Regions from separate parts of the Telluria sp. GW821-FHT07G12 genome, predicted to be linked through region 3. Evidence: predicted binding sites of a transcription regulator. Region 3 holds the regulator's gene; each other region holds the start of a gene.
What was found. Region 3 encodes LexA, which represses DNA repair genes until DNA is damaged. Its sites were predicted from a motif close to ACTGTATNNNNATACAGT; they were not measured.

Region 1: a site for LexA is predicted at 6,867-6,884, ahead of AC07PE_RS01225 (PA0069 family radical SAM protein). Genes of this name have one in related genera too.
Region 2: a site for LexA is predicted at 4,247-4,264, ahead of AC07PE_RS07595 (putative DNA modification/repair radical SAM protein). Genes of this name have one in related genera too.

The regions. Positions count from the first base shown of each region.
Region 1 covers NZ_JBWKQA010000001.1:241,093-251,536, reverse strand. The annotation lists gene AC07PE_RS01260 (dienelactone hydrolase family protein) at 1-405, opposite strand, end outside; gene AC07PE_RS01255 (MarR family winged helix-turn-helix transcriptional regulator) at 656-1,135, shown strand; gene AC07PE_RS01250 (MFS transporter) at 1,132-2,877, shown strand; gene AC07PE_RS01245 (HlyD family secretion protein) at 2,899-3,990, shown strand; gene AC07PE_RS01240 (efflux transporter outer membrane subunit) at 3,987-5,420, shown strand; gene AC07PE_RS01235 (NADPH-dependent FMN reductase) at 5,560-6,183, shown strand; gene AC07PE_RS01230 (tRNA-uridine aminocarboxypropyltransferase) at 6,221-6,841, shown strand; gene AC07PE_RS01225 (PA0069 family radical SAM protein) at 6,952-8,163, shown strand; gene AC07PE_RS01220 (AAA family ATPase) at 8,272-8,835, shown strand; partial or broken gene AC07PE_RS01215 (RNA 2'-phosphotransferase) at 8,871-9,161, shown strand; gene AC07PE_RS01210 (RNA 2'-phosphotransferase) at 9,266-9,433, shown strand; gene AC07PE_RS01205 (diguanylate cyclase) at 9,559-10,444, shown strand, end outside.
Region 2 covers NZ_JBWKQA010000001.1:1,641,372-1,651,815, forward strand. The annotation lists gene epsC (serine O-acetyltransferase EpsC) at 1-363, shown strand, start outside; gene AC07PE_RS07585 (TraB/GumN family protein) at 382-1,392, opposite strand; gene AC07PE_RS07590 (UdgX family uracil-DNA binding protein) at 1,512-3,008, opposite strand; gene AC07PE_RS07595 (putative DNA modification/repair radical SAM protein) at 3,005-4,234, opposite strand; gene AC07PE_RS07600 (alpha/beta fold hydrolase) at 4,367-5,167, shown strand; gene AC07PE_RS07605 (hypothetical protein) at 5,175-5,399, shown strand; gene AC07PE_RS07610 (M16 family metallopeptidase) at 5,404-8,175, opposite strand; gene AC07PE_RS07615 (tetratricopeptide repeat protein) at 8,211-9,764, opposite strand; gene AC07PE_RS07620 (putative bifunctional diguanylate cyclase/phosphodiesterase) at 9,780-10,444, opposite strand, start outside.
Region 3 covers NZ_JBWKQA010000001.1:443,555-453,998, reverse strand. The annotation lists gene purF (amidophosphoribosyltransferase) at 1-565, shown strand, start outside; gene AC07PE_RS02200 (cystathionine gamma-synthase family protein) at 614-1,852, shown strand; gene AC07PE_RS02195 (hypothetical protein) at 1,925-2,050, shown strand; partial or broken gene AC07PE_RS02190 (hypothetical protein) at 2,084-2,707, shown strand; gene AC07PE_RS02185 (tetratricopeptide repeat protein) at 2,771-3,526, shown strand; gene lexA (transcriptional repressor LexA) at 3,600-4,241, opposite strand; gene rpsF (30S ribosomal protein S6) at 4,522-4,905, shown strand; gene priB (primosomal replication protein N) at 4,935-5,219, shown strand; gene rpsR (30S ribosomal protein S18) at 5,240-5,530, shown strand; gene rplI (50S ribosomal protein L9) at 5,564-6,016, shown strand; gene AC07PE_RS02155 (replicative DNA helicase) at 6,252-7,637, shown strand; gene AC07PE_RS02150 (DUF47 domain-containing protein) at 7,712-8,338, shown strand; gene AC07PE_RS02145 (inorganic phosphate transporter) at 8,360-9,370, shown strand; gene pulA (pullulanase-type alpha-1,6-glucosidase) at 9,577-10,444, shown strand, end outside.

The DNA.
Region 1 (10,444 bases), 200 kb from region 3:
CACGATGCGGTCGGCGTCGATCCATTTCTGTTCGCGGGCGTATTCCAGGGTGTCGCGGATGTCTTCGGCCTGGGTGTAGCCGTTGGCCGTCATGTCGCAGCCGTGGTCGCGGTAGCGCCCGGTCGAGTTGGCGAAGCCCTGGCGCATCGGCACCATCACCGCATAGCCGCGCGCGACGAAGGCGTGGGCCATGTGATAGAAACGGTCGCGCGGCTGCAGGTTCGGGTGACCCGGATCCTTGCCGTGGTTGATGATGATCAGCGGGAACGGACCAGGACCGTTCGGCTGGAACACCGTCGTCTCCAGGCGCGCCTGATGATTGCGGCCGGCCGGGATCAGGACGATGTGCTCGTTGATCCTGTAGTCGAGTTGCAGCTCCTGCTCGACCGAGAAGCCGGGCAGCATGGCAAGGACCACAATCGCTGCGGAGGTAATTTTGCGAACAGATGCAGGTGCTCTAAACATGGAAAACTCTGGAAACGGGGCTCACGGATGTGTCCGTTTGAAACCAATTGCTTAGCGGAATGAGTTGATTTTAAGCACTGTAATTTCTGAGAGCAATATCCGTTTAACCAATTCGCGCATTAAATCTTCGCGTGTGGCCACATTTGCCAGAACAGGCAGATAATTTGGTCGTCCAACGATTTGGTGGCCTATGCTTACTCCGGATGAACGGCTGAGCGAACACATCAGTGAGCGATTCACCCAGGCTCTGCAGGCGGGCGGGCGCGCGTGGCACAAGGCGCTCGAACGCCAGCTCAAGGCCTGCGGCCTGACCGCGGCCGGGTGGAGCGCCATTGCCGCGCTGGCGGAGATGCAGCGCGCCGCCGGCGCCGAAGACGCGCGCCCGCCCTCGCAGACCGCGCTGGCCCAGCAGCTGGGCGTGGACGGCGCAACCCTGGTCGCCACCATCGACCGCCTGGCAGCGGCCGGGCTGATCGAACGGATTCCGAGCAGTCAGGACCGCCGCGTCAAGCTGGTGGTGCTCACGCAACAGGGCAGCGAACTCGAGCAGAAGGTGAGGGTGCAGGCCGACACCTTGCGGCGCGAGGCGCTGGCGCGGCTGGATCCCGGCGAAGTCGCGCTGGCCGCCGGCGTGCTGGAGCGGCTTCAACAGGTGCTGGAGAACGCATGAGCGACAAGTACGCCCCGCGCGAATGGCACCCGGACGAACGGCCGACCATGCCGGGCGGCCCGTCCTTTCCCGCTCACACCACGCCGCGCCGCATCGCCTTCTTCCTGGTCGGGACCCTGGTCACCCTGACCGGCGGCCTCGGCAATGCGCTGGTGACGGTCAACCTGGTCAACCTGCAGGGCACGCTGGGCGCCTTTGCCGCCGAGAGCACCTGGCTGCCGACCGCCTACGTGATGACGAACGTCTCGATGAACCTGCTGCTGGTGAAGTTCCGCCAGCAGTTCGGGCTGCGCGCCTTCACCGAGTTCTTCCTGGTGCTGTATGCGCTGGTGACCTTCGCCCACCTGTTCGTCAACGACCTCGGCTCGGCGATCGCGGTGCGGGCGGCGCACGGCATGGTCGGCGCGGCGCTGTCCACCCTCGGCCTGTACTACACGCTGCAGTCCTTCACCAAGGCCTGGCGTCCGCGCGGGATCATCATCTCGACCGGCATCTCGCAGCTGGCGCAGCCGATCGCCTATCTGTTCTCGACGCGGCTGCTGGAAGTGGCCGAGTGGCGCGGGCTCTACGTGTTCGAACTGGGCCTGACCCTGGTGACGCTAGGCGCGGTGCTGTGGCTCAAGCTGCCGCCGGGCGACCGCTTCAAGGCCTTCCGCCCGACCGACTTCCTCACCTTTGCCCTGTTCGCGCCCGGCATGGCGCTGCTGTGCGCGGCCCTGAGCTTCGGCCGCGTGCTGTGGTGGACCCAGGAACCCTGGATCGGCGTGGCGCTGGCCGTGTCCATCGTCCTGATCCTGGCGGCGGTCGCCGTCGAACACAATCGCAAGAACCCGCTGCTGAACCTGCGCTGGCTCACCAACGGCATGATCGCGCGCCTGTTCATCGCCATGATCCTGGTGCGCGTGGTGCTGTCCGAGCAGAGCGTGGGCGCGGTCGGCTTCCTGCGCATGGTGGGCTTGAACAACGACCAGCTGCAGACCCTGTTCCTGGTGGTGCTGCTGGCGACGCTGCTCGGCATCGCGATGTCCGCGCTGACCCTCAATCCGCAGCACCTGATGGCGCCGCAGGTGATCGCCCTCCTGATCATGGCGCTGGGGGCCTGGATCGACTCGCACGCCAACAGCCTGACGCGCCCCGAAGAGATGTACGTCAGCCAGGGCCTGCTGGCCTTCGGCGGCGTGTTCTTCCTCGGGCCCTTGCTGCTCACCTTGTTGGGCGCGGTGATTTCGAACCCGGCCAACCTGATCACCTTTTCGGTGCTGTTCGGCCTGACCCAGAACCTCGGCGGCCTGCTCGGCTCCGCGCTGCTGGGCACCTGGCAGGTGATGCGCGAAAAATTCCACTCGTCGAACCTGGCCGACCACCTCAGCAGCCTCGATCCGATGGTGGCTGCCCGCATCCAGCAGGGCGGGGCGGCCTACGGGCGGGTTCTTGCCGATCCGTCCTCGCGCACGCGCCAGGGCATCTCGGTGCTGACGCAGACCGCCACCCGCGAAGCCAACATCCTCGCCTACAACGACGTGTTCCTGGCGATCGCCATCCTCGCCGCCGTGCTGGCCGTCTGGATTTTCGCGCGCGCGTTGTGGCTCAAGTATGTGGCGCCGCCGCCCGCCGCAGCGCCCGCGCCTGCACCCAGCGCCGTGGCGCCGGCGCGCGACACCGTCACCGATTCGCCGATCGCCAACGCCGTGGGCGATCCGCCCGAGCCGGAAGCCGCAGCCACCGCAATCCGCCCATCATGAACAGCTGAAGCAGAAGACACCATGGCCGAGACCACGACTAGCAATACCAAAGAGCAGCAAAAATCGAACCGCCACGTCATCGTCAGCGGCGCCGTGTTCGCGCTCATCGCGCTGATCGGCGTGCTGATCGTGCTGTATGCCTGGGACCTGCCGCCCTTCCGCAGCACCATCGAGAGTACCGAGAACGCGACGGTGCGCGGGCAGGTGACCATCATCAGTCCGCAGCTGTCCGGCTACGTGGTCGAGGTCGACGCACAGGACTTCCAGCACGTGAAGCAGGGCCAGCTCCTGATGCGCATCGACGACCGCATCTACCAGCAGCGCCAGGAGCAGGCGCGCGCCCAGCTGGCGGCCCAGCGCGCGGCGCTCGCCAATTTCGCCCAGAGCCAGAAGAGCGCGGCCGCCACCATCGCCCAGAACGAGGCGGCGGTGGCGAACGCCGGCGCCCAGGCCCAGCGCGCCCAGGCCGACCTGCGCCGGGTCGAGGAGCTGGCGGCCGACGGCTCGCTGTCCGCGCGCGAAAGGGATGCCGCGCGCGCCGCCCATGCGCAGGCGGTGGCGCAGACCGCGCAGTCGCGCGCCGCGCTGGAGATCTCGCGCCAGAGCCTGCGCACGGTGGACGTCAACCGCGCCTCGCTGGAGGCGGCGGTGAGCAACGCCGAGGCGGCCGTGAAGCTGGCCGAGATCGACCTCACCAACACCCGCATCCTCGCCCCACGCGACGGCCAGCTGGGACAGGTGACGGTGCGCCTGGGCGCTTTCGTGAACGCCGGCGCCCAGCTGACCGCCCTGGTGCCGCAAACCATGTGGGTGGTAGCGAACATGAAGGAGACGCAGATGGCCGGGGTGCGCCTGGGCCAGCCGGTCACCTTCACCGTCGACGCGCTGAACCACGCGAAGATGCGCGGCCACGTCGAGCAGATCGCGCCGGCCACCGGCTCCGAATTCTCGGTGATCACGCCGGACAACGCGACCGGTAACTTCGTCAAGATCGCCCAGCGCATCCCGGTGCGCATCAGCATCGACCCGAACCAGGAACTGGCGGCGCGCCTGCGGCCGGGCATGTCGGTGGTGGCCAGCATCGATACGGCTGCGCAAGGACAGCAGCGATGAGCAGGGTGGTTCGCCTATCGCTGGCCTCGGGCGCGGCCGCGCTGCTGCTGGCCGGCTGCCGCATCCCGGTGCAGGAGCGGCCTGCGTCGACGATCGAGGTGCAGGCAGGCTGGCGTGCGCCGTTGCAGGTCGGTCCCAACGCCGCCGTCGAGCAGGAGTGGTGGCGGGCCTTCGGCGATCCGGTGTTGGACACCCTGGTGGCGCAGGCCCTGGCGCACAACGGAGACCTGCGCACGGCGCGCTCGCGGCTGCAGGAATACCAGGCGCGCATCCGCGTGGCCCGCTCGGCCCAGGAACCCAGCGTGTCGGTGAGCGCGGGGCCGACCCGGGCGCGCGCCATCGGGCCGCTGGGCACGCCGGTCGAATCGACGGCGGTCACGGGCAACGTGCAGGCCGCCTACGAATTCGACCCGTGGGGCCGGCTCGAGGCGGCCACGCAGGCGGCGCGCTTCGACTATGCGGCCCAGCAGGCGGCGGCGGACGCGGTGGCGCTGTCGGTGGCGGCCAGCACCGCATCCGGCTACCTGAACCTGCGTGGGCTGGACGCCCAGCTGGCGCTGGCCCGCCAGACCCTGCAATCGCGCGAGCGCTCGCTGGCGCTGGCGCGGCGCCAGTTCGAGGTCGGCTACAGCTCGCGCCTGGAGCTGTCCCAGGCCGAAGCCGAGTACCGCAACACGGCCGCCGTCGTGCCCCAGCTGGAGCGTTCGATCACCCAGCAGGAAAACGCGCTGAACCTGCTGGTGGGCGCCAGCCCCGGCCCGGTGGCGCGCGGCGCCGAGCTGACCAGCTTGCGCCCGCCAGGCATCGCGCCCGGCCTGCCGTCCGAACTGCTGCGCCGCCGCCCCGACATCGCCCAGGCCGAGCGCAGCATCGCCGCCGCGGACGCCAGCCTGGCCGCGGCGCGCGACCAGATGCTGCCTTCGCTGCGCCTGACCGCCTCGGTCGGCGGCTACGCGCACAGCCTGCCGGACCTGCTGGGCTCCGGCACCACGCTGTGGAGCGTGGGCGGCAGCGTGCTGGCGCCGATCTTCGATGCCGGCCGTCTGCGCGCCCAGGCCGAGATCTCGGCGTCCTTGCGCGACCGCGCCGTGTTCGCCTACGAATCCGTGGTGCGCAATGCCTTTGCCGAGACCGAGAACGGCTTGTCGGCCGTGCAGCGCCTGCGCGAGCAGCTGGAACAGGCCGAGGCGCGCCGCGTCGCCACCGCCGAGGTGCTGCGCATCGCCCACAACCGCTACCGCAACGGCTATTCGTCCTATCTGGAAGAGCTGGACGCGCAGCGCAATGCCTTCAGCGCGGAGACCAACGTGCTGCAGCTGCGCGCCAGCTGGCTGGCCGCGCACGTGGACTTGTATCGCGCGCTGGGCGGCGGCTGGCCTGGAGCGTCTGACAGAGTCCATGGCGGCGTTGCACCCGTCTCGCCGTACTAGCGTACTGTCTTCGCCGGTGCGCCTTGCCCTGGGCTCTGTCAGACGCTCCAGGTCGCTATATCGGGCGCGCTGTCGAAGGAGCACTGACTAGAATCGACTAAACGATTTAAAACATTTTTTTAAATAAACGGAGGCTGGCATGATCAACATTGCAGTGATAGTGGGCAGCACCCGCCCCGGACGCAAGGCGCTGGACGTGGCGCGCTGGGTGATGGAATGCGCGGGCACGCGCGGCGACGCCGCCTTCGAACTGGTCGACATCCAGGATTTCCAGCTGCCGCTGCTGGACGAGCCGGTGCCGCCTTCGATGGGCCAGTATTTGCAGCCGCATACGAAAGCCTGGGCGGCGAAGATCGCCGAGTTCGACGGCTTCGTGTTCGTCACGCCGGAGTACAACCACGGCACCTCGGGCGCGCTGAAGAACGCGATCGACTTCCTGTACAAGGAGTGGAACAACAAGGCGGCAGGCTTCGTCGGCTACGGCAGCGCGGGCGGCGCGCGCGCGATCGAGAGCCTGCGCCTGGTGATGGGCGAGCTGATGGTGGCCGACGTGCGCGCCCAGGTCATGCTGTCGCTGTTCACCGACTTCGAGAATTTCACGACCTTCGACCCGGCCGAGCACCACGAGCGCGCGGTCGAGACCATGCTGGACCAGGTGGTGCACTGGGCCGGCGCCCTGAAGCCGCTGCGCAAGGACGATCCGCCGGTGCCGGTGCCGGACAACATGCCGCCGCGCGGGGAGCGGGTCGGCGGGAGCTTCTGAGTTCGATGTGCGAGGCGCGCGGGTACAATCGCCGCCCATGACGACATCCGAATCCCGCCGCCCGACCTGCGCCGCCTGCCTGCGAGCACAGAGCGCCTGCATCTGCCGCTTCGTGACTCCGCTGGCCAGCCAGGTCGAGCTGCTGGTCCTGCAACATCCGCTCGAGGTGCACAACGCCAAGAACAGTGCGCGGCTGCTGCACCTGTGTCTGCCGTCCAGCCGGCTGCTGGTGGGCGCGGTGTTTCCTTTGACGGAACTGGATGCGGCCCTGCATGCGGACGAGCGCATGCCGCTGCTGCTATATCCGCAGACGGCGGGCGAGGCCGAGCTCGGGCTGCCGGCGCCGCCTGTGCTCGATCCTTCGCTGCTGAGCGCGCCGGAGATGCTGCGCCTGGTGCTGCTCGACGCCACCTGGCGTAAGAGCCGCAAGATGCTCTACCTTAATTCCTCACTGCAAGCCCTGCCGCGCCTAACCCTGCAGGACTTGCCACCCTCGGCTTATCGGATTCGCAAGGCCCATGCGCCGGACCAGCTGTCCTCACTGGAAGCGGCTGCATTTGCACTTTCGCAACTGGAAAAGCGGCCCGAACACTACGCACCGTTGTTCGAGAGCTTCAACGGGTTTGTGGAACAACAATCCCAGCGATTTCGCGCTTGAACCCGTAGTAAAGCGGGTGTACGATACTGTATATCCATACAGTACTCGGGAGCGCCATAGTGAATCGCCAACAAGCTTGGGCTGAAGACGTGGAATTGCAAGGGCAGGTCATGATCCCTCCGCGGCCGTTGACGCCGCACAAGGGCCGTGGCGCCGTGTCCAACCTCCAGGGCCGTTACGAAGTCCACGGCCGCGAGCGTTTCGACGACGGCTGGACGGTTCCGGGACTGAAGACGGACGAGCCGGCGCCGCCGAAGACCATCGTTACGGATGAGTTCGCCAAAACCATCCTGACGCGTAACGCCTCGCCGGACATTCCCTTCAATGTCTCGATCAACCCCTACCGGGGCTGCGAGCATGGCTGCATCTATTGCTTCGCCCGGCCTTCGCACAGCTACCTCGGCCTGTCGCCGGGGCTGGACTTCGAGAGCCGCATCTTCGCCAAGGTGAATGCGGCCGACCTGCTGCGCCGCGAACTGGCCAAGCCCGGCTACGTGCCCGAGAGCATCGCCATCGGCGTGAACACGGACGCCTATCAACCCTGCGAGCGCGAGCGCGGCATCACGCGCGAAATACTGCAGGTGCTGGGCGAGTGCAATCACCCATATGGGCTGATCACCAAGTCGGCGCTGATCGAGCGCGACATCGACCTGATCGCGCCGATGGCCGAGAAAGGCCTGGCCGCCGCCGCCATCACCCTCACGACCCTGGACGGCGAGATCGCGCGGACGCTCGAGCCGCGCGCGGCAGCGCCCGCACGCCGCCTGCGCGCGATCCGCACCCTCACGGACGCCGGCATCCCGGTCAGCGTCAGCGTGGCGCCCATCATTCCCTTCATCACGGAACCGGAAATCGAGCGCATTCTCGAGGCCGCCAGGGACGCGGGCGCGGTTGGCGCCCACTACACGGTGTTACGCATGCCGTGGGAGGTCAACCCCTTGTTCCATCAATGGTTGTACGCTCATTTTCCAGACCGGGCGCAACGCGTGCTGAACCGCATGAAGGATATGCACGGCAACAAGGAATATGACAGCGAGTTCGGCAAGCGTATGAGCGGCGAAGGCATCTGGGCCGACCTGATCCGCCAGCGCTTTACCAAGGCCATCAAACGCCTGGGCATGGATGGCTACAATGGCCGCTTCAGCAAGATGAACGGCGAGCAGTTCCGCCGGCCGCTGGTGGTGCCCTCGGCGGCTGCCTGCCAGCGGCGCGACGAGGACGTCACCCAGCTGGACCTGTTCGGCGGGGCGCCGGCGGCTGAAGGGGGCGGCAAGCCGGCCAGCAAGAAGACCAAGGCGAGTCCGCAGCTGGATTTGTTCTGACCGGGCGGGCGATCCCGGGCTGGCGTCTTGTGGAGGGCGCCGCCGTCGGCTAGGATGGCGCTCTCGTCTTTCTGGACGGCACTAGCAAGCAGGTATTTCGATCACGGGATGCATATGGAAGAGCAGGGCAGCAGCACAGCAGGGCAGGTCAAGCGGGTCGTGTTCGTCGGCGCGGAATCGACCGGCAAGTCGACCTTGTGCGAGTACCTCGCGCGCCAGTACGGCAGCGTTGCCGTGCCCGAGATCGGCCGCTACATCTGGGAAGACAAGCAGGGCCAGCTGAACGCGGACGACTACGTCGATATCGCCCTGCGCCACCGCGAAGCCGAGGACGAGCAGATGCCCTATGCCAGGCGCTACCTGTTCGTCGACACGAATGCCCTGACCACGCTGCTGCTGGGCCTGGAATTCGGCCAGGTCACCGAGCCGGTGCCGGCCGAGCTGCTGCGTTGCGCCGACGAGTGCCGCGAGCGCTACACCCATACCTTCGTCTGCGCCGACGACATTCCCTACGAAGAGCAGTCCGCGCGCGAGAACGAAGCCTGGCGCGGACGCATCCACCAGCTGGTGCTGAAGGACCTGGAAGCGCGCGGTATTCCCTACACCCTGGTCAGCGGCAGCGTCGAGGAGCGCGCGCTGCAGGTCCGGCGCGTGATCGAAGGCGTCGTGTAATACGGGCCCGGCTGCGGCCGGCCTATACTCGGTCCATGAAGGACCCCGTCGTCGCCACCAGCAAGCTGCTCAGCTACGTACTGCGCCACCGCCCGGACAGCATAGCCCTGACGCTGGACGCCCACGGCTGGGCGGACGTCGACGAACTGCTGGCCTGCCTGGCCGCCCACGGCAAGCCGCTCGACCGCGCGCTGCTCGAGCGCGTGGTCGCCGGCAACGATAAGCAGCGCTTCGCCTTCAGCGAGGACGGCAGCCGCATCCGGGCCAGGCAGGGCCATTCCATCGCCGTCGACTTGCAGCTGAGGGAGGCCGAGCCGCCCGCCGTGCTCTACCACGGTACGGCCAGCCGCTTCCTGAAGGCGATCCTGGCGTCCGGGCTGCGGGCCGGGCGCGTCATCACGTCCACCTGTCCGCCGACGTGCAGACCGCCATGCGCGTCGGCGCCCGCCATGGTTTTCCCGCCATGCTGCGCGTCGACGCGGCGCGCATGCGTGCGGACGGCATTGCTTTCTACCAATCGGACAACGGCGTCTGGCTCACCGGCGAGGTGAAGCCGAAATACCTCAGCCAGGCCCCAGTGCCTACCCGAATTGCATAGTCCGGGTGTTGTTGTTGCGCCATGTCAGGATGCGGCATCAAAAAAAGTTTCCATTTTTTATACCATTCAGGGCAATATCCTTGTATGTTATCCGTGCAACTTTTGCATCCGATGGACCCTGCAACATGCCAAGCCCCGTCCCGCTTTATAAATATCGCGCGCTGCTCCTGTCGCAAAATTTCTTCATCAAGGACAACGCGGCCGAGCTGCGCCTGCACGCGCACAAATACGACTTCGACATGGCCTTCTTCAGCGAAGTCAGCGAATTCGTGGCGGCGGTGGAGGGCGACACCGGCAACGGCCTGTTCGTGATCGACCTGGATGCCCTGCACAACATGCAGTCGGACATGCAGGACAGCCGCAAGACGCTGATGCTGGGCGAGCTGCTGCAGCGCCTGCCGGCCGGCAAGGAATACGTCTATCTGCAGAGCAGCCGCCAGGGCGGACGCTACCTGCTGCAGCAGAAGCTGGTCGACTGCCACTGCCTGGCCTATGCCGAAAAGCCGATCGCCAACGACGTTCTGGTCGACAAGCTGTTCAAGCTCTTCGTCCAGCAGAAGCGCGGCGACATGGTGCGCCTGATGCACCTGGGCGACATGGGCAATATGGATGAGAATTGCCTGCGCCAGGCGCGCATCGAGCTGATTCCGCACGACCAGGCCCAGACCCTGCACCTGCGGGTGCGCGAGCTGCAGCCGGACCTGGTACTGGTCAGCGATGACGAGTTCGCCCGCACCGATTCGCTGGCGCGCGTGCTCAAGAAGAATATCGAAGCCGATCCGGTGCGCGAGATCGTGCTGCTGCAGCGCCAGCCCGACGCCGCCCTGATGCAGCGCGCGCTGGCCAACGGCTTCGACGCAGTGCTGCCCGCCGGCGGTGCCGAACTGCTCTGCGCCCAGCTGGTCAACCGGGCCAGCAAGATCCGCGTCAGCAAGGATCTGATCTCGAAAGACCGCGCGACCGGCCTGCTCAACAAGGTCGGCCTGCAGCAGAAGGCCCAGGAACTGATCC
Region 2 (10,444 bases), 1.2 Mb from region 3:
GACATCCACCCGGGCGCGAAGATCGGCGCCGGCTTCTTCATCGACCACGGCACCGGCGTCGTGATCGGCGAGACCGCCGTCATCGGCCAGCGCGTGCGCCTGTACCAGGCTGTCACCCTGGGCGCCAAGCGCTTCCCGACGAATGCCGACGGCAGCCTGCAGAAAGGCCTGCCGCGCCACCCGATCGTGGAAGACGACGTCGTCATCTACGCCGGCGCCACCGTGCTGGGACGCATCACGGTGGGCAAAGGCGCGGTCATCGGCGGCAACGTGTGGGTGACCGAGGATGTGGCGCCAGGCGCGCGCGTGGCCCAGGCTGCGGCGCGCGAGGAAAGGCTGGGGCAGCAGAACGAGCCGGCCTGACGCAAGCGCGCTAGCGGCTCACTTCGGGCTCTCGACCGTGTAGCCCCTGGCCTGCAGCGCGGCCAGGTAGCTCTTCGGCCCAAGGATGTCGCTCATCTGCAGCACGGCGACGGTCGAAGCATTGTTGGCCAGCGATCTTTCGGCTGCCGTCAGCCACGATGCCATGCGGCGTTCGCGCAGATTCTGGAATGCCGGGTGCTTTTTGGCGGCGGGGCTGTTGAAGAGCGCGTCCGTGCAGGCGCCCTCGCGTTCGGCGTAGTCGAGATTGCCGATCTCGGCGACGTTGCCGTTCGCCCAGGCGTTGGCGCGCACGCGCATGGCATCGATATCGCCTTCGAAGCTTTCAAGCGTCCTGGTAAAACAGGCGACGTCCTCCAGTTGCGATTGCTTGAAATCTTTCAGCAGGCGCCCCGGCTCCTCGAGCTTGATCGAGACACCGGTCGGGGTCAGCTTCACGCCGCGCCGTTTTGCGATGTCATCGATCTGCTTGCGCACCTCGGCGCCGCCGGACAGGCCGCTCTTCTTCATGGCGGCGTCCGTCAGTTTCTGCGCGGCGAAGAAGGGACGGAAGGTTTCGACCTTGTCGTCCTCGCCGATGTATTTCGCTTTCAGCACTGCCCAGCGCGCGTAGACATCGGCCGGCACCACCTGGCGCAACTCGGCGCCGTCGGGGTTCTTGATCGCACCGACCAACGACGGCAGCGCAGCCACGGCCTTCAGGCCGCCCCACCAGCCGACGCCGACGCTCACGCCCGGCGGCGCCAACACTTCCTGCGACTGCCCGATCAGGCGGTCGACCCGGCTGTCGTCCCACTCCATCCTCAAAGGCAGCGGCGCATACGTGCCGAACACCCACATCACGTGGCCATCCTTCGACACTTTCCATAAGCCTGGCCCGGGGCGCTTGCCGGCAACGAGAACCTGGGCCGCAGGGCCTTCCTCTCCTGCCTGCGCAGCTGCCGGCTCGGCGGGAACGGATGACGGATCGGTCTGCGCCGGCGCCGCGGCGCTCAGCAGGCTCAGTGACAAGACACAGGCAATACGCGTAGCAAGCATCGGAGACCCCCTTTATTGTTGTGTTGCCAAAGATTACCTAAATGGCATCGAGGGGGATATGGGCGCAACAGGATGTTACAAGCTGTGTATATCTAAGCCGGCGGCTCTTCCGGCTGGCGATCGAGAAGATCCTGGGCCAGCTTGAGGCTGTCCACCATGGTCTGGAAAGCCTCGCGCTTGGCCTCCTCGCCAGGCACCCGCAGCACGTAGGAGGGGTGGTAGGTGGTGACGATCCAGTGCCCCTCGTGGAAAACCGGGTGGCCGATCAAATTCTTCAGGGTCACGTTCGCCATGCGCATCACGGACTTGAGGGCGGTCGCGCCCAGCGCCACGATCACGGTCGGCTTGACGTGGGCCAGCTCCTTGTCCAGCCAGTAGTGGCAGGCCTCGATCTCCTTCTGCGCCGGCGTCTTGTGGATGCGGCGCTTGCCGCGCGGCTCCCACTTGAAATGCTTGACGGCGTTGGTCACGTAGATGCTGTCGCGGTCAACGCCGGCCTTCTCGCAGACCTGGTCGAGCAGCTTGCCGGCCGGCCCCACGAAAGGCTGGCCGGCCAGGTCTTCCTGGTCGCCCGGCTGCTCGCCGACGAACATGATCTTCGCCTTCTTCGGCCCTTCCCCGCCCACCGCCTGGGTGGCGAACTGCCACAGCTTGCAGCGCCGGCATTCGTCCAGCTTCGACGGCTGCTGGCGCTCCGGCTGCGCATCCTCGGGCGCGATCGGGATGGTCGTGCCCTTGCGCTGGCCGACCGCCTCGTACTGGCCGACCTTGCGTGCGCCACGCGCCGCTTCGGAAATCATGTGGGTCACGATTTTGCCTTCTGGCAAATTTTTCCAGCGATGCGAAGGGATGTGCTGCTGCATCACCGCCTGGTTCAGGCGCGCCGGGTTGAACACGCTGCGGTAGTACGTCAGCCACAGCGCTTCGCCGGTGTCTTCGAGGTCTTCGGAATTCTTTACCAAGGGGCCGGTGTTGTGCAGGGTCTGGCCATCCCACAGCACGCTGGCTTCGGGGGTGGCGATCATCCAGCTGACCTTGCCCATGCGCGAGACGAAGTGTTCCGCCACCTGCGGCAGCACGTCGTGCTGCGGCTCGTACCAAGCGACGAAACGCGGCGGCCCCGCTTCGGCCGGGCGTTCGCGGAATCGGATGTAGGCATGCATGTCGTGCTCCTCACGGCGCACCGCCTTCACCATCGCGTTCAGGCGCGCGCCGTCTTCGTCGGCCGGCGACTGCACGTCGTGCTCGCCCTGCTGCCAGCGCCAGATCACGCGGTACAGGAAGGCCCAGCGGTCCGGCACGCGGCAGCAGGCGGCGCTTTGCAGCATGTCCATCAGCGAGCGCGGGATGTGCGGCGGCGCGTGGCGCGGAGGTGTTGGCTCCAGCGGCACATTGTCGGAAGGATTATGCGGCTGCTCGGCCGTGGACGGCGCACCCGAGAACAGGTCGCCGCCCGCATACGGCGTGCTCCAGGTGACCAGCTCCGGCGGCACGTCGTGGACCAGCAGCTCGCGCGCCGCCTTGCGCCATTCGGCGAAGGTCTCGACCAGCAGCGGCTGGCCTGCGCGCTGTCGGTCGATCGCACTCATGCTGCCTGCAGCTCCGGCCACAGATTCATTTGCTGCGGCGCGTCGGCCATGTTCCGCCGCAGCAGTTCGGAAGACGTTGCGCCCTGCGCCGGCTTGTAGTCCGCGGTGACCACGAAGGGCGCCAGCTTTTTGAGGCTGCAGCGCAGGCGCGACAGATCTTCCCAGCGGATGCGGCGCAGCCGGCGCAGGTCGATGATGCGTTTCGCGGAGCGCAGGCCGATGCCCGGCACGCGCGCGATCATGTTCTCGTCGGCGCGGTTCAGGTCGAGGGGGAAGTGTTCCCGGTTGCTGAGCGCCCAGGCCAGCTTGGGGTCGATGTCGAGCGCCAGGTTGCCGGCCGACGGCATCAGTTCGCCGGCCGTGAAGCCATAGCCGCGCAAGAGGAAATCGGCCTGGTACAGGCGGTGCTCGCGCAGCAGCGGCGGCGGCGCCGAGGGCACGCTGGAAGGACTCTGCGGAATCGGGCTGAAGGCCGAGTAGTACACGCGCTTCAGCTTGTAGGAGCCGTACAGGGTCTGGGCCGTATTCAGGATGGTCTGGTCGTCGCTGGCGTCGGCGCCGACGATCATCTGCGTGCTCTGCCCGGCCGGCGCAAAGACAGGCGCCTTCGGATGATCGTCCTTCTCATCCAGCTTGGTGCGGATCGAGCCCATCGCCAGCTTGATGGTGTGGACGTTCTTCTCGGGCGCCAGGCGCGTGACGCTGTCCTGGGTCGGCAGCTCGATGTTGACGGACAGCCGGTCGGCGTACTTGCCGGCCAGTTCGATCAAACGCGGATCGGCATCCGGAATGGTTTTCAAGTGGATGTAGCCACGGAATTTGTGCTCTTCGCGCAGGCGCCGCGCGACCTCGACCAGCTGCTCCATCGTGTAGTCGCTGGACTGGATGATGCCCGAGCTGAGGAACAGCCCGTCGATGTAGTTGCGCAGGTAGAAATCCTGGGTCAGCTTGACCACTTCGTCGACCGAGAAGCGGGCCCGCGGCACATTCGAGGTGCGGCGGTTGACGCAGTACTGGCAATCGTAGATGCAGAAATTCGTCAGCAGTATCTTCAGCAGCGACACGCAGCGGCCGTCCGGCGTGTAGCTGTGGCAGATGCCCATGCCATTGGTGGCCCCCAGGCCATCCTTGTCGACCGAATCCCGCTTGGGCGCCCCACTGCTGGCGCAGGAAGCGTCATATTTGGCGGCATCGGCCAGGATCTCGAGCTTGTCTTTGAGTTCCATCGCGCAGTAAATACTGTATGGATGCACAGTATAACGCAGTTCCGATTCGCGCGGCTGTGCGTGAGCACACGTATGTAACATGAGAGAATATGAGAATTCGCAATGTCGCTTTTTTGACGAATTTGATTATCGATGTCTGTCCAGTTTCGCAACAACGTCCACATTGCCGGCGCCGGCCACGCGACCATGGTGTTCGCGCATGGCCTCGGCTGCGACCAGAACATGTGGCGTTTTCTCGCCCCGGCCTACCAGGACCGCTTCCGTACCGTCCTGTACGACCTGACCGGCAGCGGCAATTCCGACCGCTCAGCCTATGACCGCGTGCGGCACGGCAGCCTGCACGGCCATGCCGACGATCTGCTGGACATCCTGGATGCCTGCTCGGCCGGGCCGGTGGTCTTCGTCGGCCATTCGGTCAGCGCCACGATCGGCCTGCTGGCGGCAAACAAGGCGCCCGAGCGCTTCCTGGCGCAAGTGATGGTGGGACCGTCGCCCTGCTATATCAACGACGGCGATTACGTGGGCGGTTTCAACCGCGAGGACATGGAGGCGATGCTGGGCACGATGGACGCCGACTTCCCCGCCTGGTCGCAGCGCATGGCGCCTATCCTGATGGGCGGCGTGCGCCCGGAACTCACCAGGGAACTGCTGGCCAGCTTCATGCGCAACGACCAGGGTATCGCACGCCATTTCGGGCGCGCGACCTTCCTGTCCGATCACCGCGCCGACCTGCCGCGCTCGAAGGTGCCGAGCCTGATCCTGCAATGCCGCGACGACCTGATCGTCCCGCGCGAGGTCGGCGAATACATGCTGCGCCACCTGCCGGACAGCAGCCTGCGCATCATCGACGATGAAGGCCACTGCCCGCACATCAGCGCGGCGACCGCAACGTCGAGGGCGATCGACGCTTTCCTGCACCGGACGCTGGGCTGAAGCCTGCATGGACGCGCTCGAACTCCTCTTCCACCTCATCGTCTGGTGGCGCGTCGGCCTTTCGGTGCTGGCGGCAGGCCTGCTTGCACTGGTCCTGGCCAGCCTGATCCCCGGATTCGGCGGGGTCGCAGGCATCGTCGCGGTCCTGATCGGCCTCGGCGCCGGCATGCTCTGGCAAATCAACTACGAGCGCTCGAAACAGGAGCGCTCGCCGCCGCCGCAGCAGCAATGAAGCGTCAGCGGACCGGCTTGCCGTCCGCGTCCAGCACCGTCACCTCTCCCCAGCCCAGCTTGCGGATGCCCGGTTCGACCTTGCGCAGGTCGCCGATCACCAGCCACACCACGTCGTCCGGATGCACGTAGCGCGCGCCGGCGCTGGCCAGCTGCTTGTCGTTCAGCGCGCGCATGCCGCCGGCGTAGCGGCTCCAGTAATCGTCCGGCAGGCCAAGGTTGATGCTGGTGACGGCCGCGCCTTCCAGCGCATCCAGGGTGGCGAAGCGGCCCGGCAGGCGCGAGGTCACGTTGCGCATCACACTGTCGAACTCCTCGCCGGCGATCGGACGCTGGCCGGCGATGTCGCGGATTTCCTTCGCCACTTCCTGCATCGCTTCGACCGTCTTGTCGGTCTGCACCGGCGCCAGGGTCAGGAAGCTGCGCTGGCCGCGCATGTCGATCATGCGCGCGGTGGTGCCGTAGCTCCAGTGCTTATCCAGGCGCAGGTTGCGGTTCAGGCGCGAGGTCGCCATGCCGCCGAAGTTGTGCATCACGGCCTGGATCGCCAGCTCGTCCGGCTGGCCGGCGGGCAGCGACACATGGGCCGCGACGATGGTCGACTGCGGCGCTTCCGGCTTGTCGATCAGGTAGATGCGCTTGCCCGCGGTGGCGGCTACGGCCGGCACCTGCTTGGCGGGCGCGCTGCCGGCCTGCCATTTGCCGAAACTGGATTCCAGCGCCGGTACCAGCTTCTCGAGCGTGGTGTCGCCGGTCACGACCAGGGTCGCGCTGCCCGGACGGAACCAGGCGTCGTGCCAGCGCGCGACGTCGTCACGATTGACGCTCTGGGTGCTGGCTTCGGTGCCGGTCGCCGGACGGCCGTAGGCGTGATTCGCGCCATACAGGATGCCCGGCATCACGCGCACCGCGAGAGCGCTCGGCTGGGCCTTTTCCTGCCCCACCTGGGCCAGGCGGCGCTGCTTGGCCAGCTCGACCTGGTCTTGCGGGAAGGTGGCATTGAGGGCGGCATCGGCCATCAACGCGAGCGACGGCGCCAGCTTGGCGCTGGTCGCCTTCAGGCGCAGCACCGACTGGTCCTGCGAGGTGCCGGTGCTCATCTCGGCGCCCAGCGATTCCAGCGCGTCGGACAGCTGGAACGCGTTGCGCGTTTTCGTGCCCTTGTCGATCAGGCCCAGGGACAGCGAAGCCAGGCCTTCCTTGCCGGCCGGGTCGGCGGCGGCGCCGGCGTCCAGCACCAGCGCGGCGTTGACGATCGGTGCGCCATGGCGTTCCAGCAGCACCACCTTCAGGCCGTTCTTCAACTGGGCGCGCTGCATGGCCGGGAAGCTGACGTCGGGCGCCTGGCCGAGTGCCGGCAGCTGCTTGCGGTCGAAGCTGGATTTTACGGCGGCCAGTTTCGCGAACGGCTTCACGGTCATCGTGTAGTGATGTGCGCTTAACCAGCGCTTGCCGGCGGCCTTCACCTCGGCCGGGGTGGCGTTCGCCATCTGCTCCAGGCGGGTCAGGTAGGCGTCCGGGCTGCCGCCGTAGGTCATGCTCTCGGCCAGCACGTCGGCGCGGCCGCCGAAGCCGCCCAGGCGCTCGAGGCCGCGCGAGAATTCGGCCAGCTCGCGGGTCTTCACGCGCGCCAGTTCCTCGGCGGTCGGGCCCTTCTCCAGCAACTCGCCCACGATGCGGTCGATTTCACGTTCGGCTTCCGCCTGGTCGGCGCCGTTCTTCAGCGTGACGGTGATGCCGAAGCTGCCGCCCAATTCGCTGTCCTGCACACCGGCGGAGACGCTGGTGGCGATGCCCTTCTCGTACACCAGGCGCTTGTCCAGGCGCGCGCTCTTCGAGCCGGCCAGCACGTCGCCCAGCAGCTGCAGGCGCGCCACGTCCGCATCCTTCCACGCCGCCGAATGCCAGCGGCGGTAGACGCGCACCTGCGGCACCTGGTCTTCCATCTCGTCGCGGATGTCGCGGTCCAGCACCGGGATCCAGGTTTCGGTACGCGGCAGCGGCGGTCCCGGCGGCAGCGCGCCGAAGTACTTGTTGACCAGTTCCAGCGCGCGCTCCGGGGTGATGTCGCCGGCCAGCGACAGCACCGCGTTGTTCGGGCCGTAGTAGGTGCGGTACCACTCGCGGATGTCTTCCAGCGAAGCCGCGTTCAGGTCGTCCATGCTGCCGATCGTAGTCCACGAATAGGGGTGCGAGTACGGGTACATCTTGGCCGCGAATTCATAGCGTACCTTGCCGTAGGGCTGGTTGTCGCCCTGGCGTTTCTCGTTCTGCACCACGCCGCGCTCGCGCTCCAGCATCGCCTGCGAGATGTAGTTGCCGAGGAAGCCCATGCGGTCCGATTCCAGGAACAGCGTGCGTTCCAGCGCCGAGGTCGGGACGTCCTCGAAGAAGTTGGTGCGGTCCGTATTCGTGGTGCCGTTGCGGTTGTTGGCGCCGAGGTCGTCCATCGCCTCGCGGAAGCCGTGCGGATAGTTTTCGGAACCGTTGAAGAAGAAGTGCTCGAACAGGTGAGCGAAGCCGGTCTTGCCGCGCTTCTCGTTGCGCGAACCGACGTGGTACCAGACGTTCACGCCGACCACCGGCACGCTGTGGTCTTCATGCACCAGCAGGGTCAGGCCGTTCGGCAGCACGAATTTTTTGTAGGCGATGCTGTAGGCCTTGCGGTCGAAGGCCGGCGATACGGCTTTCGTCGAAGCGGTAGCGTTGGCGGCCAGGGACGGCGCGCATGCGGCGGCGGCCAGGCCGAGCGCGAGCACGATCTGCTTGAGTTTCATGGTCTTCTCTCTTGTTGTAAGAATAGTTAAGCGGCTTACGCAGCGCCTGCGTAGCCGTTGGCTTGCGCGAGGAGAGCAGGCTCCATGCGCGCGGCAATGCGCTGGATGTAGGTGGTGGCGGGGATGACGCCGGCAGCGCCGGCGCGGTGCAGCCAGGCATAGGCCTCGACCAGGTCCTTCTGCACGCCCTGGCCGCTGGCGTACATGACGCCGAGGTTGAACTGGGCGCGGGCATGGCCCTGGCGCGCGGCGCACAGGTACCAGAAATGGGCCGCTTCGTAGTCGCGTTCGACGCCGTGGCCGCTGTCATAGCGCAGGCCGAGCGCGAACTGGGCCAGCGCGTGGCCCTGGTCGGCGGCCTTGCGGTACCACTCCCAGGCCTGGCGCGGATCGATGGCGCCGGAATCGTCGCGGTCCAGCAGCTGGCCCAGCATGTACTGGGCGGGTGCGTAGTCCTGGTCGGCCGCCTTGCGGTACCAGTGCATGGCTTCGTCTTCGATGCGCAGGGCGAGGTCGAACTGGGCGCGCAGGTGGCCCTGCTCGGCGGCTTTGCGGTACCAATCGATGGCTCGCTGTGGATCCTGCGGTACGCCGTGGCCGGCGTCGACCAGCTGGCCCAGGTGGTATTGAGCGCCAGCCGAACCCTGCTCGGCGGCCTTGCGGTACCAGTGCGCGGCGATGGCGTAATCCTGGTCCACGCCCTGCCCATGTTCGTAGCGCAGGCCCAGGTTGTCCTGGGCGCCGGCGTGGCCCTGCTCGGCCGCCTTGCGGAACCAGTTCAGCGCCAGTTCGGGATCGCGGGCGACGCCGTGGCCGCTATCGTAGATCAGGGCCAGGTTGAATTGCGAACTGGCGTGGCCCTGCTCGCCTGCGCGGCCGTACCAGAGGATCGCCTTCTCGCTGTCCTGCGGCAGGTCCTGGCCCTTGTCGTAGCGCAGGCCCAGATTGAACTGGGCCGGCGCATAGCCCTGCTCGGCCGCCTTGCGGAACCAGTGGATGGCCTGCTGGACGTCGCGAGCCATGCCTTGGCCGCTGTCGTAGCGCAGCGCCAGGTTGAACTGCGAGCGCGCGTAATTCTGCTCGGCGGCGCGGCGGTACCATTCGATGGCTTGCGCGATGTCCTGGCTCACGCCCTTGCCGCCTTCGTACATCATGCCGAGGTTGTGCTGGGCGCCGGGGTCGCCCTGCTCGGCCGCCTTGCCGAACCAGTGCATGGCCTGGTGCACGTCGGCCGGGATGCCTTGTCCCTTGGCGTACAGCCAGCCCAGGTTGTACTGGGCCGCCGCGTAGCCCTGTTCCGCGGCCTGGGTGTACCAGTAGACGGCTTGCGCCAGGTCCTGGGCCACGCCCTGGCCCTTCTGGTACATCACGCCGAGGTTGTACTGGGCCTGTTCGAGGCCGGCGCTGGCCGCCATGCGGTACCAGGCCACGGCCAGCTCGTAGTTCTTCGGCACGCCCTGGCCGTTCACGTACATGAAGCCCAGGCTGTGCTGGGCGCTGGCCACGCCGCGCTCGGCCAGCGCTTTTACGCGCAGGAATTCAGCCGTGTGATGGGCAGCTGTCTGGCTTGCGGCGGCGGTATCGGGCATGACGCAATCCTGCAATTACGCCTGGAAGGCCAGTACATTGCCGGCGCTGGCCGGCACGACCTGGGAGCGCAGCACTTCCGTGAAGCGCGGCAGCGGCATCGGGCGGTGATACAGGTAGCCCTGCATCGTCATGCAGCCATTGGCGCGCAGGTAGCGCGCCTGCGACTCGGTCTCCACGCCTTCCGCAATCAGGTTCAGGCCCAGGCCGCGCGCGATCGAGATGATCGCCAGCACCACCGGATAGTGGCCGTATTCGTCGTGGATCTCCTTGACGAAGGACTGGTCGATCTTGATCGTGTGGACCGGGAAGCGGTGCAGATAGGCCAGACTCGAATAGCCGGTGCCGAAGTCGTCGATCGCCACCGACACGCCCAGCTGGCCCAGTTTATTGAGCTGCTCGATCGCGTGCTGCGGGTTGCGGATGCAGATGTTCTCGGTGATCTCGACCTCGATCTGGCTCGGCGCGATCCCGTAGCGCACCAGGGCGCCGCGCATCTTCTCGAAGAAGTCGCCGCGGTCCAGGTATTGCGGGGACAGGTTCAGCGACAGGCGCACCTGGTTGGCGCAGATGTTCTTCCACTGCAGCATGTCGCGGCACAGCGCGCCGATCATCCAGTCCGAGATCGGAATCATCAGCCCGTTCTCTTCGGCGAAAGGCAGGAACTCGCCCGGCGAGACGA
Region 3 (10,444 bases):
CCGCGAAGGCTTCATCAAGAACCGCTACATCGGCCGCACCTTCATCATGCCGGGCCAGGGCATGCGCAAGAAGTCGGTGCGCCAGAAGCTGAATGCGATCGCGTCCGAGTTCAAGGACAAGAACGTGCTGCTGGTCGACGACTCGATCGTGCGCGGCACCACCAGCCGCGAGATCGTGCAGATGGCGCGCGAAGCCGGGGCCCGCAAGGTGTTCTTCGCCTCGGCCGCGCCGCCGGTGCTGTACCCGAACGTGTACGGCATCGACATGCCGACCCGCGACGAGCTGATCGCCCACGGCCGCACCGTCGAGGAAGTCTGCCGCGAGATCACGGCCGACCGCCTGGTCTACCAGGACATCGAGGCGCTGAAGAAGTCGATCATGGACGTGAACCCGGCGCTGACCAGCGTGGAGGCGTCCTGCTTCGACGGCGTCTACATCACCGGCGACATCTCGCCGGAGTACCTGGACAAGCTGGAGAGCCATCGCCACAAAAGCTCGGGCAAGTCGTCCGAGGACCTGGTGCGGACCCAGCTGAATCTGAACCCGCCGGTAGCGGCTGAATAATTCCTGCGCGGGCGCTCTGGCGCCCGTTTTCATTTGTACGGTACGAACATGAGCGACAAGAACAACTACGGCTTCACCACCACCATCCTTCACAACGACCGCCGCAAACCCATCGAGCAGGGCTCGCTGCACAAGCCCATCCACACCTCGGTGGCCTTCGGCTACGGCGATGCGCGCCAGCTGGCCTCGGTCTTCCAGGGCAAGGAGCCGGGCTTCCGCTACGGCCGCCAGGGCAACCCGACGGTCGCCGCGCTGGAAGACAAGATCAGCAAGATGGAAGATGGCGTGGCCACCCTGTGCTTCGGCACCGGCATGGCGGCGATCGGCGCGCTGGCCCAGGCGCTGCTGAAGGATGGCGACCATGTCGTCTCGTCCTCCTTCCTCTTCGGGAATACCAACAGCCTGTGGAATACGGTGGCGGGGCAGGGCACCGAGGTGTCCTTCGTCGACGCCACGGACGTCGCCAAGGTCGAAGCCGCGCTGCAGGACAACACGCGCCTGGTGTTCGTCGAGACCATCGCCAACCCGCGCACCCAGATCGCGGACCTGGCGCGCATCGGCCAGCTGTGCCGCGAGCGCGGCATCCTCTACGTGGTCGACAACACCATGACCACGCCCTGGCTGTTCCGTCCGAAAGCGGTGGGCGCCGGCCTGGTGGTCAATTCGCTGACCAAGTCGATCGGCGGCCATGGCATGGCCCTCGGCGGCGCCCTGACCGATACCGGCCTGTTCGACTGGAGCACGTATCCGAACATCGCCGCGAACTTCCGCAAGCAGGCGGCAAGCGCCCAGGGCATGGCCCAGCTGCGCGCGAAATCCCTGCGCGACTTCGGCGCCTCGCTGGCGCCGGAAGCCGCCCACCACATCGCCGTCGGCGCCGAGACCCTGGCGCTGCGCATGGACCGCACCAGCGCCAACGCGCTGGCGCTGGCCCGGATGCTGGAAGCGGACGAGCGCGTGGCTGCGGTCCACTACCCGGGTCTGGCCTCGCACCCGCAGCACGGCCTGGCTACCGATCTGTTCCGCGCCTACGGCTCGCTGTTCAGCTTCGAGCTGAAAGAGGGCATCGACTGCTTCGACTACCTGAACCGCCTCAAGATCGCGATTCCGGCATCGAACCTGGGCGATACGCGCACCCTGGTGATTCCGGTCGCGCACACGATCTTCTTCGAGATGGGCCAGGAGCGCCGCGCCAGCATGGGCATTGCCGAGTCGCTGATCCGGGTGTCGGTGGGCATCGAAGATACCCCCGATCTGGTGGAAGATTTCCGATCGGCATTACCCTGATTGCATTGTCATAAAGTAATCACACATCTATCATCGTCTTACCTACATATCTGTATCCAGTGAGGAGAGACGATGAAACGACTTGTATTTACCCTGCTGATGCTGGCGGCCGGCGCGGCCTTCGCCGACGACCTGGGTGACGCGGAAAAAGCCTTGCGGGCGAAGGATTACGGCAAGGCATTCCCGATGTATACCTAGCTCGCCAATGCCGGCAATACCGAAGCACAGTTCCGGCTGGGCGAGATGTACTGGTATGGCGACGGTACCGCCGTCGACATGGCCAAGTCGCAGAGTCTGCTGCAGAAAGCTGCGGCAAGCGGCCACAACGGCGCCAAGGAGGCGCTGGCCGTCCTGCAGAAGCGCGAGCAGCGCGCCGCCGATCTCGCTTACTGGACCAGTGGCTACAAGGGCGAAGACCTGGTGTCGGGCAAATACGCCTGTCCCATGCCGACGATCCCGGCCGTGTCCAAGACCAATGCCGAAATCAAGGCCGTCAGCGAAGCCATCGCGAATTGGGAAACCTGCTACAACGACTTCGTCGCCGGGGTCAACCAGCTGCCGCCGGCCAACAAGCGCATTCCGGCCGACGTCCTGCAGCTGATGAGCCCGCGCGAAGCGGAGCAGGCGATTGCCCACGTCGACGATACAACGGTTGCCGTCATCACCCGCCGCCAGAACGATGCGCTGAGCTTCAGCTCGGAGCGTGACGCCTGGCACAAGGCGACCAATGAGTTCGTCCTTGCCGCGAATTCAAAGCAGGCGTCGAACAAAATGCTGATAGAAGCCGAGAACAGGCAATTCGAGGAAAACAACCGCAAGTTTAATAACGCCTCGCCCAGCGTCATGAAAAAGTGAGTCGGGTTGAGCTGGCAGGGCTGTGCGGGTATGATGAATTTCCTTTTTCACAGCCCTGTTTCCATGAAGACTCTCCTGTTTTGCGTGGCCCTGCTGGCGGCCGGCGGCGCCTGCGCCGATGAGCTGGCCAATGCGGACGCCCTGTTCGCCAAAAAGGCTTATCCCGAAGCCCTGCAGAAATACACCAAGCTGGCGAACGCCGGCAATGTGACGGCCCAGCAGCACGTGGGCGAAATGTATTTTTATGGAGAGGCAGGAACCATCGACGAAGCCCAGGCCGAGGCCTGGTTCCGCAAGGCGGCCGCCAAGGGCAATCCCAGCGCCATCGCTTCACTCGAGCTGATCGCCAAGCGCGTGGAGCGCCGCAAGGACATCGACTACTGGATCACCCAGTACGACGGTTCCGAATTCCGCACCGGCCAGTACCGCTGCCCTGTGCCGCGCTTCCCGTCCGTCTCCAAGCAGAACGAGGAGATCGACCGGATCTGGGCCAACATGAAAGCATGGCAAGATTGCCATAACGCCCTGGTCCAGGCGCTCGTCGACGCCAATCCAGGCACCAAGCTGATCCCCGCCGACATCGTCAAGCTGATGACCAAGCCCGAGATCGAAAACGCCGGCAAGCACCTGAATCAGGTGATCGAGAATCTCGCGGAAACTGTGCGGGTCAAGGGCAAGCTGGTGGTGGCCGATTTCGGCGCATGGCGGGATGCCACCGACGCCTGGATCAAGGAGCACAACAACATCGTCAACAGCACGCCGACGCCGGAACGCCAGCACGAGCTCGAAGAGCGGCGCCAGAACCGCGGAAACCTGTAGGGAAGATGTCAGGAACGCCCGGTGCAAGACCGGGCGTCTGAAGAGAGGTGCTTAGTGCCAGCTTAGTGCCGGCTTAGTGCCACGACCGCAGAAGGCCGACAGCCAGGCCTTCCAGCGCGAACTCGTCGCTGTGCGGATCGACCGTGATCACGGAGAAGTCCGGGTTTTCCGGCAGCAGTTCGATGGTGGCGCCGTTCTTGCGGTAGCGCTTGACGGTGACTTCATCGCCGATGCGGGCAACCACGATCTGGCCGTTCTTGGCTGAATCCACTTTCTTGACAGCCAGGAAGTCGCCATCGCAGATGCCGGCATCGCGCATCGACCAGCCTTTTACCTTCAGCAGGAAGTCGGGCTTGGCCGAGAACATGGCCGGGTCCACCGAGTAGGTGGTCTCGACGTGTTCCTGGGCCAGGATGGGCGAACCGGCGGCGACGCGGCCGACCAGCGGCAGCGACATCAGCAGGGCAGCCGGGACGACCGGTACGGGGACGGTGTCCGCCGCCGCGCCGACCAGGCGGATGCCGCGCGAGGTGCCGGGAGAAATTTCGATCGCGCCCTTGCGCGCTAGGGCTTGCAGGTGTTCCTCGGCGGCGTTGGCCGAGCGGAAGCCAAGCTCCTGCGCGATTTCGGCGCGGGTGGGCGGAAAGCCGGTATTGTCGATGGCTTCCTTGATCAGGTTGAGGATCTGTTCTTGCCGTGCGGTGAGCTTAAGCATGTTCGATAGGTGTAAGTAAAGGAGCGTCTCGAGCGACACCCGACACCCTGTATTTTTGTACAGTATTGCGCCGGGCGCAAGGGGAATCCGTCGCTTTTGCCGCTTTTTTTTGCTTGGCGGGCACAGCCGATAACAACAGGGCAAGCGGGCAAGCTGGCGGGCACCGCAGATGGTGATTGAGCTCTTGACGTTTTTGCGGTTATAATGTCGGGCTTTCCCTTCCCACACTCGTCTTGACGCCGAGGTGGGCATTTGTTTAAACGTCCTTAAGGAGTGTTGCATGCGTCATTATGAAATCGTGTTTATCGTCCACCCGGACCAGAGCGAGCAGGTCCCGGCGATGATCGAGCGCTACAAGACCACCGTCACCTCGCGCGGCGGTAACATCCACCGCGTCGAAGACTGGGGCCGCCGTCAAATGGCTTACCAGATCCAGAAGCTGCCGAAGGCACACTACATCTGCATGAACATCGAGTGCGACAACGAGACCCTGGTCGAGCTGGAAACCGCATTCAAATTCAATGATGCCGTGCTGCGTCACCTGACCGTCAAGATGAAGAAGGCCGAAACCGCACCGTCGCCGATGATGAAATCGGTCCAGCGCGAAGACGCAGCCAAGAGCCATCGCGCCGAGCAGGCAGCCGCTCCGGCCGCAGCCGCTTAATTTCTTCGGAAAGTGAAGCGCAGAGGGCAGTGAACGAGCTGTTGCTGGTCGCAAGCATCGCGGAACGCGATACCTTGCGGTATACCCCGGCCGGCATCCCCATCGTCAGCGGCATCCTGTTACATGGATCGCAGCAGCTGGAGGCAGGGATTGCCAGGCAGGTCGAGTTTGAAATCGCCGCGCTTGCCGCGGGAGATATTTCAGGCCGGTTTGCCGATGCCGAACTTGGTGCCGTGTACCAGTTCAAGGGCTTCCTCGCGAGGAAGAACCGCAACAGCAAAGCCCTGGTGTTTCACATCATTGAATTCATTTAGATTAGATACAGGAGCCAAAAATGGCATTCGGTAAAAAGTTCGACAAAAACAAGGCCAAGGAAAAACTGAAGCGCAAACAGCAGAACCCGCTGTTCAAGCGTAAGAAATTCTGCCGCTTCACCGCAGCAAACGTGGAACAGGTTGACTACAAAGACGTCGACACCCTGAAGGACTTCGTCCAGGAAAACGGCAAGATCATGCCGGCACGCCTGACCGGTACCAAGGCGCACTACCAGCGCCAAGTGGACACCGCCATCAAGCGCGCCCGCTACCTGGCCCTGCTGCCGTACACCGACCTGCACAACGCTTAATCGTCGGTCACGACACGTATACTGGAGAATAATATGCAAGTCATCCTGCTGGAAAAAGTCGTCAACGTCGGCAACCTGGGCGACGTGGTCAAGGTCAAGGACGGTTACGCACGTAACTTCCTGATCCCGCAAAAGAAAGCCCGCCGTGCAACCGAATCGGCCGTGGCCGAGTTCGAAGTCAAGCGCGCCGAACTGGAAAAGGCAGCCGCCGAGAAGCTGGCAGCCGCACAAGGCCAGGGCGAGAAGCTGAACGGCATGACCATCACCATCGCCCAGAAAGCTGGCGTCGATGGCCGTCTGTTCGGTTCCGTGACCAACTTCGACATCGCTGAAGCCCTGAGCAAGCAAGGTTTCGCCGTCGAGAAGGCCAACGTCCGCATGCCGACCGGCCCGCTGAAGACCACCGGCGAGCACCCGGTTGCCGTCGCTCTGCACACCGACGTCGTCGTCGACGTGACCGTGGCAGTCGTGGGCGAAGCTGCCTAAGAAGCTTCGAGGAACCTACTGCGCGTCGTAGGTCCGGTTTGCGATGCTCCGCTACGGCGGACCGGCTGTACTGTTCGTACAGCTGCGCTTCTCAACCAGACCTCCTTCCGCTCGCTACGGTTCCTCTCGCTTCTTGTTGCTGGAATGAAAAAAGCCGGGTTCGCCCGGCTTTTTTTATGCTTGGAAAATCACCAATCATTTCAGCGGTCGATGCGGAAAAGGTATAATGTCGGCCATGAACACCCCAGCAGACCCGCAGATCGAGTCGCTCCGCATTCCCCCGCATTCCATCGAAGCAGAACAGTCCGTCATCGGCGGCCTGCTGCGCGATAACGCGGCGTGGGACCGTATTGCCGACTTCATGCATGCGGAGGACTTCTACCGCTACGACCACCGGATCATCTTCGAACAGATGGTCCGCCTGATCAATGCCGGCAAGCCTGCCGACGTGATCACCGTATACGAGTCGCTCGTCCAGCTCGGCAAGGCCGAGGAAGTGGGCGGGCTGCAGTACCTCAATGCGATGGCGCAGAACACGCCGTCCGCCGCTAACATCCGCCGCTACGCCGAGATCGTGCGCGACCGCGGCGTGCTGCGCCAGCTCATCACCGTGGCCGACGAAGTCTCGGCCAAGGCCTTCAATCCGCAGGGCGCCGAGGTCAAGCAGATCCTCGACGAAGCCGAATCGCGCATCTTCGCGATTGCCGAGCAGGGCGCCCGCGGCGCCCAGGGCTGGCTGCCGGTGCAGCCGCTGCTGACCCAGGTGGTCGAGCGTATCGACGAACTCTACAGCCGTGAAAACCAGGGCGAGATCACCGGCGTCCCGACCGGCTTCATCGACCTCGACAAGATGACCTCCGGCCTGCAGCCGGGCGACCTGGTCATCGTTGCCGGCCGTCCATCGATGGGCAAGACCGCGTTCTCGGTCAACATCGGCGAAGCCGTCGCGGTCGAGGCCGGCCTGCCGGTCGCGATCTTCTCGATGGAGATGGGCGGCACCCAGCTGGCCATGCGTATGCTGGGCTCGATCGGCCAGCTCGACCAGCACCGCCTGCGTACCGGCAAGCTGATCGACGAGGACTGGCCGCGCCTGACGCACGCCATCCAGAAGATGAACGACGCCCAGATCTTCATCGACGAGACGCCCGCGCTGAACCCGATCGAGATGCGCGCCCGCGCGCGCCGCCTGGCCCGCCAGTGCGGCAAGCTGGGCCTCATCATTGTCGACTACCTGCAGCTGATGCAGGGTTCGAAACCGGGCGACAACCGTGCGTCCGAGATTTCCGAGATTTCGCGTAGCCTGAAGGGCCTGGCCAAGGAGCTGGGCTGTCCGGTGATCGCGCTGTCCCAGCTGAACCGATCGCTGGAACAACGCCCGAACAAGCGCCCGGTCATGTCCGACCTGCGCGAATCGGGCGCTATCGAGCAGGATGCGGACGTCATCATTTTCCTGTATCGCGATGAAGTCTATAACCCGGACTCGCCCGACAAAGGTACCGCCGAGATCATTATCGGTAAACAGCGTAACGGCCCGATCGGGGCGGTGCGACTGACCTGGATGGGTATGTATACCAAGTTCGGGAATTACAGCGGCAGTCTGTCCATCTACCAGGGCGACTAAGCCGATAACGACCGCGGTGCGACCTGCGCCGCGGCCCTTAAAGAAGTTCCAAGAGATTTACAACGGAGAACCATATGTTTGGACGCCTGATGCCCACCGAGGGCAAATTTTTCGATCTGTTCAACCAGCACGCGGCGCTGTGCGTCAAGGGTGCACAGGAAATGGTCGGCCTGATGACCAACTTCGACGACCTGGAAAACCGCACCCACGCTGTGGAGAGCATCGAAAAACAGGCGGACAAGATCACCTACGCATGCGTCGACCTGCTGCACAAGACCTTCATCACCCCGCTCGACCGTGACGACATCCACAAGCTGATCACCCGCATGGACGACATCCTCGACATGATGGAAGACGCTGCCCAGACCATCTCGCTGTACGACCTGCACGCCGTGACCCCGGAAGCCAAGCGCCTGGCCGAGCTGTGCCTGGCCTGCTGCGAAAAGGTCCAGCAGGCCGTCGGCATGCTGCACAACATGGATAACGCCCAGAAGATGGTCGCGATCTGCGAAGAGATCGACCGCCTGGAATCGGACGCCGACCACGTGATGCGCGCCGCCATGTCCAAGCTGTTCCGCGACGAGCCGGACGTCCGTAACCTGATCAAGATGAAAGCCATCTACGAGATCCTGGAAACCGTCACCGACCGCTGCGAGGATGTCGCGAACATCATCGAAGGCATCATCGTCGAAAACGCGTAAGCCCAAAACAATAAAAACAATATGGATCATCTTCATATCAGCATTTACGTGCTGGGCCTGCTCGTCCTTTTAGCGCTGGTCTTCGACTTCATGAACGGCTTCCACGATGCCGCCAACGCGATCGCGACGGTGGTGTCGACCGGGGTGCTGAAACCCCAGACCGCGGTGGCCATGTCCGCGCTGTTCAACTTTGTCGCCATCTTCACCGTCGGCGTGCACGTCGCCTCCACGGTGGGCAAGGGCACCGTCGACCCGCACATCGTCGACCAGTACGTGATCTTCGGTGCGCTGATCGGCGCCATCGTCTGGAACGTCATCACCTGGTACTACGGCATCCCGTCCTCGTCCTCGCACGCCCTGATCGGCGGCCTGGTGGGCGCGGCCGTGGCCAAGTCGGGCACTGGCGCGCTGGTCGGCGGCGGCCTGCTGAAGACCGTCACCTGGATCATCCTGTCGCCGCTGCTGGGCTTCCTGCTCGGTTCGCTCGTGATGCTGGCCGTGTCCTGGATCTTCGTGAAGACTCCACCGCGCAAGGTCGACACCTGGTTCCGCCGCCTGCAGCTGGTTTCGGCCGCGGCCTATAGCCTGGGCCACGGCGGCAACGACGCCCAGAAGACCATCGGCATCATCTGGATGATGCTGATCTTTGCCGGCGTCTCGCAGGCCGGCGATGCCGCGCCGCCGCTGTGGGTGATCATCTCCTGCTACACGGCGATCTCGCTGGGCACCCTGTTCGGCGGCTGGCGCATCGTCAAGACCATGGGCCAGAAGATCACCAAGCTGAAACCGGTGGGCGGCTTCTGCGCCGAATCGGGCGGCGCCATCACCCTGTTCCTGGCCAGCGCGATCGGCGTGCCGGTCTCGACCACCCACACCATCACCGGCGCCATCGTCGGCGTCGGCTCGGCGCAGAAGGCGTCGGCGGTGCGCTGGGGCGTGGCCGGCAACATCGTCTGGGCATGGGTCTTCACGATCCCGGCCTCGGCCTTCATGGCGGCGATCGCCTGGTGGATCGGTACCCACATCCTGTAAGCGGACATCGCTTCCCATGAGAAGGGCAGGGTGAAAACTCTGCCCTTTTTGTTTGTGCACGCCACGCAACAACGTTCCCTTACTTTTTTGTTATCGTAAGTAGTAATATTACACAGTGGCTCTTGCCACCGATAATAATCAGAGGGGACGATATGCTAACCAGACGTAGTTTAACTTCACGGCTGCGCTTTGCTGCAGCCGTTTGTGTGTCCACGGTACTTGCCGGCGCATTTTCCGGATGTGGAGCAGGGGACAGCACGCAACAGGCCACCAGCTCCGGCACCCGCCTGCTGGCAGCGGCACCGAGCGCATCCGCCGCGCCGGTGGCGCCCGGCAGCATCCGCATGCACTTCCACCGCATCCAGAACGACACCGCGCAATGGGGCGTGTATTCCTGGGACGGCCCGCAGCACCCCAGCTCGGCCTGGATCACCGACCGCTTCATGTTCGCGAACACGGACGCCTTCGGCGGCTACGTCGACATCCCGCTGGCTGCGGGTAAGAGCGCGATCTGGTTCCTGGTCACCGACGGCACCGGCTTCAAGAACTGCGGCAATGACCAGCACGCCGACCTGAACGCGGATGTCACTACCAAAGGCCAGGAAGTCTGGCTGATGGAAGGCGATTGCACGGTCTACAGCAGCGCGCCGGCGCTCAGCTACGGTAACCTGGGCAACGCCAGCGCACACTGGCTGTCCGCCACCACGCTGGCCTGGCCGGGCGTGCCGGCCTCCGGCGCCAGCTATAAACTGTTCTACGCCGCGAACGGCGGCTTGAGCGCCACGCCCGATGCCGCCAGCGGCCTGGCCGGCGCCGGCGGCAGCTTCGCCCTGAACCCGGCGCCGCTCACGGACGCCCTCCGCCAGAAGTATCCGCACTTGCAAGGCGCGACCGGCTTGCAGCTGTCCAGCGTCGACGCCGCGAAAGCCGCGCAGCTGGCCAGCGGCCAGTTCGCGATCGCCCAGTACGACGGCGGCGGCAATCTGGTGCAGGTGACCTCGCTGCAGATGGCGGGCATGCTGGACGAGGTGTTCGCCCCGGCAGCAAGCAACGCCCAGCTGGGCCTGAGCTTCG